2 regions of the Desulfoconvexum algidum genome follow, and region 1 is predicted to be linked to the other one. Evidence: riboswitches for the same ligand, from Rfam matches in the RefSeq annotation. Region 1 holds a riboswitch; the other holds the start of a gene.

Evidence for each region. A riboswitch is a leader RNA that binds a small molecule or an ion and turns the genes downstream of it on or off. The one in region 1 is predicted to bind thiamine pyrophosphate.
Region 2: another riboswitch for thiamine pyrophosphate. It lies ahead of thiM (hydroxyethylthiazole kinase); the one in region 1 lies ahead of thiC (phosphomethylpyrimidine synthase ThiC).

Annotation. Positions count from the first base shown of each region.
Region 1 covers NZ_AP042394.1:6,170,567-6,175,692, reverse strand. The annotation lists gene thiC (phosphomethylpyrimidine synthase ThiC) at 1-578, opposite strand, end outside; cobalamin riboswitch at 662-827, opposite strand; gene ACZ45G_RS27765 (adenylate/guanylate cyclase domain-containing protein) at 941-2,485, shown strand; TPP riboswitch at 2,517-2,622, shown strand; gene thiC (phosphomethylpyrimidine synthase ThiC) at 2,710-3,987, shown strand; gene ACZ45G_RS27755 (hypothetical protein) at 4,049-4,231, opposite strand; gene ACZ45G_RS27750 (YhdH/YhfP family quinone oxidoreductase) at 4,425-5,126, opposite strand, start outside.
Region 2 covers NZ_AP042394.1:479,090-484,215, forward strand. The annotation lists gene ACZ45G_RS02105 (acetyl-CoA hydrolase/transferase family protein) at 1-105, shown strand, start outside; gene ACZ45G_RS02110 (APC family permease) at 356-1,696, shown strand; gene ACZ45G_RS02115 (sulfite exporter TauE/SafE family protein) at 1,793-2,542, shown strand; TPP riboswitch at 2,617-2,716, shown strand; gene thiM (hydroxyethylthiazole kinase) at 2,828-3,718, shown strand; gene ACZ45G_RS02125 (Nramp family divalent metal transporter) at 3,755-4,981, shown strand; gene thiE (thiamine phosphate synthase) at 4,992-5,126, shown strand, end outside.

The DNA of each region.
Region 1 (5,126 bases):
ATATAGGTACCACCCTTGGAGGCAAGGCCGCCGTAGCGAAATCCTTGTTTTCTCAACCGCTCAATGGTGTAGAGGTTGATCCCGCAGTGGATGGCCATGAAGCTCAATCCATCCTCCAATTGTCGTTCAATGAGCTCAAACAAATATTCAGGGTCCAGCTTTGCCGGGTTTTTATATTTGCGGATGGTTTCTTTGAAGGCCTGGTACAATGGCACATTGCCCACGGGAAGACGGGTGTTGGCAAGCACGGTTCGTCGAACCAGGTCCAGGTCTCCGTCTGCAGACAATTCCATGAGGGTGTCTGCCCCTTCTTCTTCGGCGGCTTTGGCCTTTTGAACTTCCAGGTCAATATCGCAGATGTCCGATGAGGTGCCGATGGAGGCATTGACCTTGGTCCGGAGGCCGGTACCGATGCCCACAACCTTCTGATCTTTCCGATTGGGGTTGCAGGGGATGACGATCTGCCCCTTTGCCACATGGGCCTGTATGAAGCTTTCTGACAGGCCCTCTGATTTGGCAACTGTTTTCATTTCTTGGGTGATGATGCCCTGGCGGGCGTATTCTAGCTGTGTTGTCATAGTTTCCTCGCTATGCTCCTGCAAAACCACAAAAGGTTTTTGCAAGAAATATCTCTTACAAAACCCTTTACCATTGAGTTTTACCATATCACGAGTATCTGATTCGTCTTCTGACTTTCGGCATTAAATTTATTTTTTTGCCTTCCCGTGTGAACAGTGGCCATACAAAAAATAAATATTTCCGATTACAGCGGCGGGACCGTCACGGAGTTTCACCGTGTTCCGTGGACCAGACACTACCCATAAATTATGGAAACAATAAATACATGAGTCTGGCGTATTAAGTCAATATTTTCTTTACAAACTTAAGGTTCCTGATTAATAGTTATAGCGAAAATAATCAGAAGAATGTAAGAGAGACCATGGTAGCAGACAAATTGATTAAAAGCAGGTTCCAGTATTTACATATTTCCAATGATGTACTTTTTGGCAATATGATAGCGGTTTTTCTTGGTGACTGCCTGACCCGTATTATGTTTATACATAGGGCTGGAGACGCTTCCCAAGCCCTTTTGAGTCTGGCCCATTCTTTGAATATTTTTTATATTATCGTTTGTGTGGTGGTGATGTCCGTGATCACCATCTGGTATGAACGGCCCATCCGCTGCTGCCTGAAAGCGTTTTACCGGGGCTATGATCCAGATCCGATTCTGCTGGAAAATGCCCGTCGCCGGTTGCTCAATGAACCCTATATGATCGTGATTTTGGATATGGCTGCCTGGGGTTTGGGGTTCTTTCTTTTTTGGATCATTGGCTCTCCGGCCGGTGGGATTGCTATTGCCAGCGGTCTGATCACCATGACCCTGGCCTTTTTTTGGGTGGAGCATGTATCCCAGCATAATCTAGTGCCCTTGTTTTTCCCTGAAGGGGATTTGTCAAGGGTGCAGGGGGTTAGAATCATCAGTGTAAAGATCCGGTTTGCTGTCCTGATTTTTGCCGTGTCCGTGGTGCCCCTGGCGTTTATCCATCTGACCATCCATCAATTTAAACAGATGCAGATGATGGATGAAATGACCCTGATCATGCTGGTCAGCCGCATGGAAGAAACCATTGCCCGGGAGAGTTTTTTGTTCATGGGGGTGGCCATTTTCCTGTCCTGGTTGGTGGCCCATAATACGAGGCGGCCCATCGTGGAGATTATCCGGGTCATGGGTCACGTGAAACAGGGTGACTTTTCACAAAAAGCAAGGGTGTTCAGCAATGATGAGGTCGGATTTGCAGGAGAGACACTCAATGCCATGACCCAGGGCTTGAGGGAACGCGAATTGATCAAAGATACCTTTGGCAGATACGTGGATGCAAAGATCCGGGATGAAATTCTCCGGGGCCGGGTTCCCCTGGATGGAGAATTAAAAGAAGCGACCATTTTGTTTGCGGATTTAAGAAATTTTACTCCCCTGGTGGCGGTGACGCCCCCCAAGGAATTGATTTATGTGCTCAACGCCTATCTCAATGAAATGGCGGAAGCCATTAAGGAAAATAAGGGGCTGATTCTTCAGTTTATTGGGGATGAAGTGGAGGCGGTGTTTGGCGCACCTGTATATGAGCCCGGCCATGAGCTTTCAGCCGTTAAAACAGCCCTGGCCATGCGCCTTCGTCTTGCTGGACTTAATAAACGGTTTGCAGAGGAGGGAATTCCTCCAATTGCCCACGGGGTGGGAATTCATACGGGTTTTGTCCTGGCAGCCAACATCGGCAGTGCAGATAGATCCGCCTACTCTTTGATCGGGGACACGGTGAATCTGGCTTCCAGGATTCAGGACCTGACCAAGGAGTTTAAGACCGATATCCTCGTCAGTGAGGCCGTTCAATCTTTGTTATCGGATCTTTATGACTTCGAACCCATGCCGGAGACCATGGTCAAAGGTAAACCGGATCCCATCCGGGTGTTTTCTTTGAACTCTTGACTGTCCGGGGAAATTTGTATACCATCCGGCTTTAGTTCACTGGGGGTGCTTAGATTAGCTGAGAGAAGTTCGCAAACTTCAACCCTTAGAACCTGATGCGGTTAGTACCGGCGTAGGGAAAGTGGTGTTTGTTTGCAAGTCGTTTCTTTCATTTTTTTTTCCCGCTGTTACAATTTATACCCGTTCAGGACAAAAACATAATCGTTTTGCGTTTTGGAGGTGTTATGAAATATACAACACAGATGGATGCTGCCAGAAAAGGAATCATTACCCCCCAGATGGAGCAGGTGCTTGAGGTTGAATCCATATCCCGGCAGGATCTTTTGGACAGGGTTGCCAGAGGGACAATTGCCATCCCGGCCAATAAAAATCATTTTGGCCTTAAGGCTTGCGGTGTGGGTGCCGGTCTTAAAACCAAGATCAATGTGAACCTGGGGGTTTCAAAGGATGCCTGTTCTTTTGATGGGGAAATGAATAAGGCCATGTTAGCCCTGGAATACAAGGCCGATGCCATCATGGACCTGAGTGTGTCCGGGGATACGGAAAGTTTCAGAAAACGGTTGGTTCGGGAGGTGCCGGTGATGATCGGCAGCGTTCCCATCTATGATACCCTGACCCGGACGGGAAAACCCACCCACAAGATCACTCTGGACGACTGGTTTAAAACCGTTGAGATCCATGCAGAAAACGGGATCGATTTTCTCACTATTCATGCCGGTCTGAACCGAAAATGTATGGAGAGCATACGGACCAATCCCAGGGTCTGCGGTATTGTCAGCCGCGGCGGTGCCATTCTTTTTGAATGGATGGAAAAAACCGGGAATGAAAATCCTTTTTACGAGTATTTTGACCGGCTTCTTGCTATCTGTGAGCAGCATGATGCCTGCATCAGCCTTGGGGATGGCCTTCGTCCGGGTGCCATTAAGGATTCAACCGATGCCCCCCAGATCCAGGAATTGATCACCCTGGGGGAACTGACAAAACGTGCCTGGGCAAAGAATGTCCAGGTGATGATTGAAGGGCCGGGCCATGTCCCCCTCCACGAGGTGGAGATGAACATGAAACTTCAGAAAAAACTCTGTCACAATGCGCCTTTTTATGTGCTGGGGCCTTTGGTCACCGATATCGCACCGGGATATGACCATATTACCGCTGCCATTGGCGGGGCCCTGGCCGCCATGCACGGGGCGGATTTTCTTTGCTATGTCACACCGGCGGAACATCTGCGGCTTCCCAGCCTTGAAGATGTCAAGGAAGGGATCATGGCCTCAAAAATTGCTGCCCATGCAGGGGATCTTGCCAAGGGCATACCCGGCGCGGACAGCCAGGATCTGACAATGAGCAGTGCAAGGGCAGCCCTGGACTGGGAAGGCCAGTTCGCAGCTGCCATTGATCCGGGCAAAGCCCGCGATTACAGGGAGTCCTCCCAGTCATCCGAAGAGGGTGTCTGCACCATGTGCGGTGATTTTTGTGCCGTGAAACGGGTTCGGGATCTTTTGTAGATTATATGGGAAAGATCAATTCCCTGCCAAAAAATATTTTGGCAGGGAATTTTGGGAAGGGTTATCCTGCTTCATATGTGCAGGATGTAAAATCAATTTCTTCTCCGCATTTGCTGCATTTGTGAACTTTTTCAAATTCATCGGAGAAAATTTCCTTTGGTTCACCGCATTTGGGGCATTTGCAGGTGAAGGACTTTAGATTTTTAAAATTTTCAAAACCTGGACAATGTTGTGGTGTAGTCATGGCGATCTCCTTATTGTTGTCTGTTAATATGCATAAACACAAAAAACCATGGATCGACTTCTAACAACTGGTATTAATTGAGCATCTGGTGATAAATAGAGAAGATTTTTTTGATCTTCCCCATGTTCATGTCTACCAAATTTGGGGGGATTGTCAATACCCGGATTTCACTTTATTATTGCAATGGAGGGGATTATCCCAGATCTACAAGAGTTCTGCCCCGCAGCTGTCCCTTGAGTATTTGTTCAATACGGGCCCCAAGGTTTTCAAGACTCACCCGGGTTACCATGCTTTCCAACATCTTGGGTTTCCAGTCTGTTGAAAGATGTTCCCAGAGGGTTTGGCGCAAGGGCATGGGACAATGCTGGGAGTCAATACCGATTAACGAGACTCCCCTTAAAATAAAGGGAAAAACATTGATGGGCAGGTCCGGGGAAGCGACGTTGCCGCAGCAGGTAACAACGCCCCAGGCATCGGTGGATTTGATGGCCGTGGCCAAAATATCGCCACCCACGGTATCAATAACCCCTGCCCAACGGGGTTTCAAAATAGGGGGACCGGTTTTTTCAAGAAATTTTCCCCGGTCAATGACGTTCTTAACCCCCAAACCTTCCAGGAATCCGGTGTCGGGTTTGCCTGATACCGCATCAACGGTATATCCCAGTTTAACAAGTATTGCGCAGGCAAGGGACCCCACTCCGCCGGTGGCACCGGTTACAAGAATGGGCCCCTGGTCAGGTGTTACCCCGTAAATCAGTCGTTCAACTGACATGGCAGCTGTAAATCCTGCCGTGCCGAGGATCATGCTTTGTTCTAAGCTCAGGCCCTTGGGCAGGGGCACTACCCAGCCGGCAGGGACACGGATATACTGGCCAAAACCGCCGGCGGTATTCAT
Region 2 (5,126 bases), 1.2 Mb from region 1:
CAACGTGCCGAAGCCATTGTTAACCTGGCCCATCCTGATTTCAGGGATGATCTGATCAAGGCTGCACAGGTCCAGGGGATTTGGAAACAGAGCAATAAAAAATAGACACATCCGGTGAGGATGGTTGCAACCCGTCTATTTGTGAATTTTTGTTCCGGTATTGTGTCGTATTTTAAAATGAATTAAAATAAAACAAAGGTGGATTCTCCAGAACTGATGTGATATTTTTCCAACCCGCGTGTCAAAGGCACCGGGGATTTATAGAACTCCTGTTGTCGGATTGAGATACAACCGACAGCAAGGAGTTTTGTTCGTTTATAAGGGTGCGTTAATTATTTTTAATATGGAGTGTGAAGTGGAAAATCTTCAGAAAAAATATGGTTTTTGGACGGCCACCGCCATGGTGGTCGGCATTGTCATTGGATCCGGCGTGTTCTTTAAGGCGGATGATGTTCTGGTTGCATCGGGGGGAAGCTTGCCCACGGCCCTTTTTGCATGGCTTATCGGTGGCGGTATTATGGTGGTAACCGCCTATGTCTTTTCCAAGATTGCAACGCGCATCGAAAAAGTCAACGGACTTGTTGATTACTTTGAAGCGGCCTATGGCCAGAGAGCAGGCTATCTGGTTGCCTGGTTTATGACCTTTGTATATTACCCCACCCTGGTCGCTGTATTGGCCTGGGTATCTGCCAACTATACCGCAGGACTCCTGGGGGCGGAACAGGCTGTATGGCCAGTTGCCGCCGTTTACCTGGTCACTTTTTTCTGCCTGAATTGCTATTCCCCGGTACTGGCCGGCCGTTGGCAGGTGTCCTCCACCATCATCAAGATGATCCCCCTGGCAATTGTGGCCGTTGTGGGGAGTATCTGCGGGCTGATGAACGGACAGACCCTTCAGAGCTTTACCCATGCAGCCCAAACGGTTTCCAGTGGTGGCGGCCTGGCCGTGGCCACCCTATCCACAGCCTTTGCCTACGAAGGGTGGATCATCGCCACCTCCATCAATGCCGAGTTAAAAGATGCCAAAAAAACATTGCCCAAAGCATTGATTGTGGGTACCCTTGCCGTTGTTATTATTTATATGCTTTACTATCTGGGCATTTCAGGAATCCTGTCCAATGACCAGGTCATTGCAGCCGGTGATGATGCACCGGTAAGGGTCCTTGAAATCATTTTAGGTAACCTTGGGGGGACTTTTTTGACGGTATTTGTGGTCATCTCCTGCCTGGGAACACTTAACGGCCTTGTCATGGGGTCTGCCCGGGGCATGTATTCCATCGCTTCCCGGGGCATTGGGCCGAAGGCTGATTTTTTTAGCCGGGTCAATAAAAAAACAAACTCCACCATAAATTCAGCGCTTCTGGGATTTATTCTATCTGCTTTCTGGCTCGGGGTCTGGTATGGGAATTTTGCCGGGTGGTGGGGTGGTTTCATGGATATTTCTGAATTGCCCATCGCTTTTTTATATGTCATTTATATTTCTATCTATGTCTGGGTTATGAAGAACTTTGATGATTTAGGCTTCATGGGAAGAGTGATGGCCCCGGCCCTTGCCGGAGCAGGTTCCTTGTTTATTATCTGGGGTGCCATACAAAAGGATATGTTTTTGCATTTTGTCATGGTCACATTGGTCATAATGTGTTTTGGGTTTTTGTTTATGAATGGCAAGTCGTCATCGGTAAAGAGCGGGGAATGAGACAGGTTCCAAGGGTCCCCTGGCCAAACTTTAAATCCCATGCCGGGTCTGGACCGAAGAGATCGGCATATTTTTTTATAATATTGGACAGATAACATGGACGCTCTTACGCTTATCATTGTATTTTTTTCCTTTGGCCTGAGTTTTCTCTTTGCCCTTGGTGGTGTGGGCTCTGCTGTGGTGCTTATTCCGACCCTGTCCTGGCTGGGGGTCCCCTTTAACCTGGCCCGACCGACAGGGCTGTTTGTCAATTGTGTGAGCATGCTGGGGGCCACCTATTCCAATTTCAAGGAAAAGCGTCTGGATATCCGGTTGGGACTTCCCATCATTTTGTCTTCCATAATCCTGGCACCTGTGGGGGCCTGGGTGGGACACCTGGTGCCCACCCGCTTTTTGCTTCTAATCTTCATTGGTTTTCTTTTTTTCTCAGGATCAATGATGCTTTTTTTTAAGGGTTCTAAATATGCGGACCAGTACCGGGAAGATCGACCCGTTCTAGGCCCGCTTTTGGTGGGGGTCCTGGCAGGATTTATTTCCGGCCTTTTGGGTGTGGGCGGAGGCGGTGTTATTTCTCCTCTCATGATTCTCCAGGGCTTTAATCCCAAGAAAGTGGCCATGGTCACGGCCTTTGCCGTTCCCTTTTCTTCTTTTTCGGCCTTTGTGGCATATGCTGCCATGGGATCGATTTCATGGAAAATCCTAGCTGTTGCCGGATTGGCAGCCTGGGCAGGGGGATTCCTTGGGACAAAACTAATGCAAAAAAAAATGCATCCCCAAACCGTGAAAAAACTATTGGGAGGCGTATTGCTTCTCCTTGGGGTCAAACTTTTTTGGTCACTGGTTTAATGATCCGTCAACCAGAAGTCATGTACGAATGAGTTGACAACTGCCGCTTCAAAGGTCATATTGAATCGTTAAATTGTGTTTGCTGGGGGAGCTTGAAAAGGCTGAGAAGGAGTATCCTGACCCTTGGAACCTGATGCGGATAATACCGATGAAGGGAAGCTTTTTGTTTCATTGTTTAAATCATCTCTTCCCTGTGTGTTTTTCCCTGCATCAAAATTGTGCTGTAAATTTTATGCCTGTCGTTTTTGGACAGGATATGGATTAATTTTGTTACCAGGGGTGTATATGATTGAAATAGAAGGACTGTCCCATAGGATCTACGAGTTGTACTGCAAAATACGTGAGCTGCGGCCGCTGGTTCATGTTGTCACAAACTTTGTAGTAATGAATGAGACGGCAAATGCCCTGCTGGCAATCGGCGCATCCCCCACCATGTCCTGGGCCCAGGAAGATGCCGCATATCTGTCAAAGCTTTCCGACAGCCTCTGCATTAACATCGGGACACCTGTCAAAGACCGCATTGATGTGATGGAATCTCTTATGCTCTTTGCACAAGAGACAGGGAAACCGGTTGTTTTAGACCCGGTAGGCGCTGGTGCAGGTGCCTATCGAACCGGCATTGCAAAAAAATTATTCTCCATTGCCCCGGATAAAATAATAAGGGGCAATGCATCTGAGGTATGCGCACTTGTGGACAAAAATCACACCACAAGGGGCATAGAAAATAATGTGGCCCAAAAAGAAGCCAAAAAAATACTCATGGGGCATGGCCGTGCCAACGGGGAAACCAACTTTACCGTGGACAAGCAATCCGGGCTGGACAGCATCCTGGAATTTGCTTCCTGTTTGATTGTCAGCGGAGCTAAGGATATGATCTTTGATAAAAATGGGGGGATCACCCTTGAGAATGGCTCAAGCCTTATGAGTGCCGTTACGGGCACAGGGTGCATTCTTTCTGCCATAACCGCCGCCTTTTATGCCGTCAGTGACAATGGGGGGGAGGCCGCCATTGCCGCTTGTTCAATCGCCGGTATCGCAGGAGAGCTTGCTGCACAAAAAGCTAGTGGGCCGGGAACGTTCATGGCGCATTTTTTGGATTCTTTGTATAATATGGATGAAAAGACCCTGGAGACCCGGCTGAAAGTGGCATCCAATCGTCCTGGTATTATAATTTAAACCCAATTTTATTGTGGAAAAGTGAAATAATCTCTCATGGAATATATTGAAAAAAGAAAAAAATCCCGTCTTAAAACAGCTATTTCAGCCTTTGGGCCGGCATGGGTCATCAGTGCGGTGGCAGCAGGTCCCGGCACAACCTTAAGTGTTGCAAAAGCTGGGGGTACTTATGGATACAGCTTTTTGTGGGTAATTGTTTTAAGTGTTGTTTTGGCCTTTGTCTGCCAGTATATGGCGGCCAAGACAGCCCTTATCGGGGGGAAGGGGATTGTGGGTATTGTTGAAGAAAAGTGGGGCAAATCTTTTGCCTGGCTGGTTACCATTGATGCCCTTCTGGTTATCTGGCTGTGTAATGTGGTTTTATTGAAAATCCTGGTTTCTGTAACCGGATTTGTAACCGGTATGGTCACGCCGTTCTGGGGGGTGTTTTTTGTGGCTGTTTTTTATGGTCTTGTTGCCTGGGGCGGGTATAAAACCATCGAAACCATCTGTAAACTGGTTGTATCCCTTTTGGTCATCTGTTTTATTGCCACTCTTTTCATCGCCAGGCCGGACCTGGGGTTGGCCTTGGGCGGCCTGGTTCCAAATTTTACGACCTTTGGCAAGCCTGAGATACTGATGATGACCGCCATAATGGGCGGTTCCATCCATGTCACCATCCTGTCCATGCAGACCTATACTGTCCATGAAAAGGGATGGAAAAAGACCGATTTAAAACTGGCCTTGACCGACACCGCCGTATCGCTTCTCGGGGCGTTTGGATTATATTGCACGGCCATTTATCTTACCGGCGCAAGTGTGCTCCACCCCGAAGGCATTAAAGTTGCCAACTTGTTTGAAATGGCCGATGCCATTCAGCCGCTTTTGGGCGAATATGCCCATGGATTTTTCTGCCTTGGCATCTGGTGTGCTGTTTTTTCAACTATAATGCCCACCTTTATTGCCGCATCCTATGTCCTGGGGGATAAGATGAAATGGGACCTGAAAGTGGGGGATAAACGCTACAGGATGATCATATTGGCAGGGTGCCTCATTGCCCTGCCGGGATCGTTTCTTCCCGGGAAACCCGTGAACCTTTTAATGTTAATGCTTGCCCTGTCATTTATCGGCACCCCGCTCTTTGTGGGGATCTTCCTGAAATTACTCAACGATCGAGACTGGGCAAAGGAGAATAAGAATACATTTTTGCTCAATGCCGGAGGCGGCCTGGCTTTTTTCGTGACAATTTTTCTGGGTGTAAAATGGCTGTGGCAGATTTTATAAGGAGTTTAAATTGAAGATAAATAAAAAATCCCTGTGCTTATATCTTGTAACAGACAGGGCATGGCTGAAAGAAGAATCTCTGGCTGATCAAGTTGAACAAGCGGTTAAATCTGGGGCGACCTTTATTCAGTTAAGAGAAAAAAAA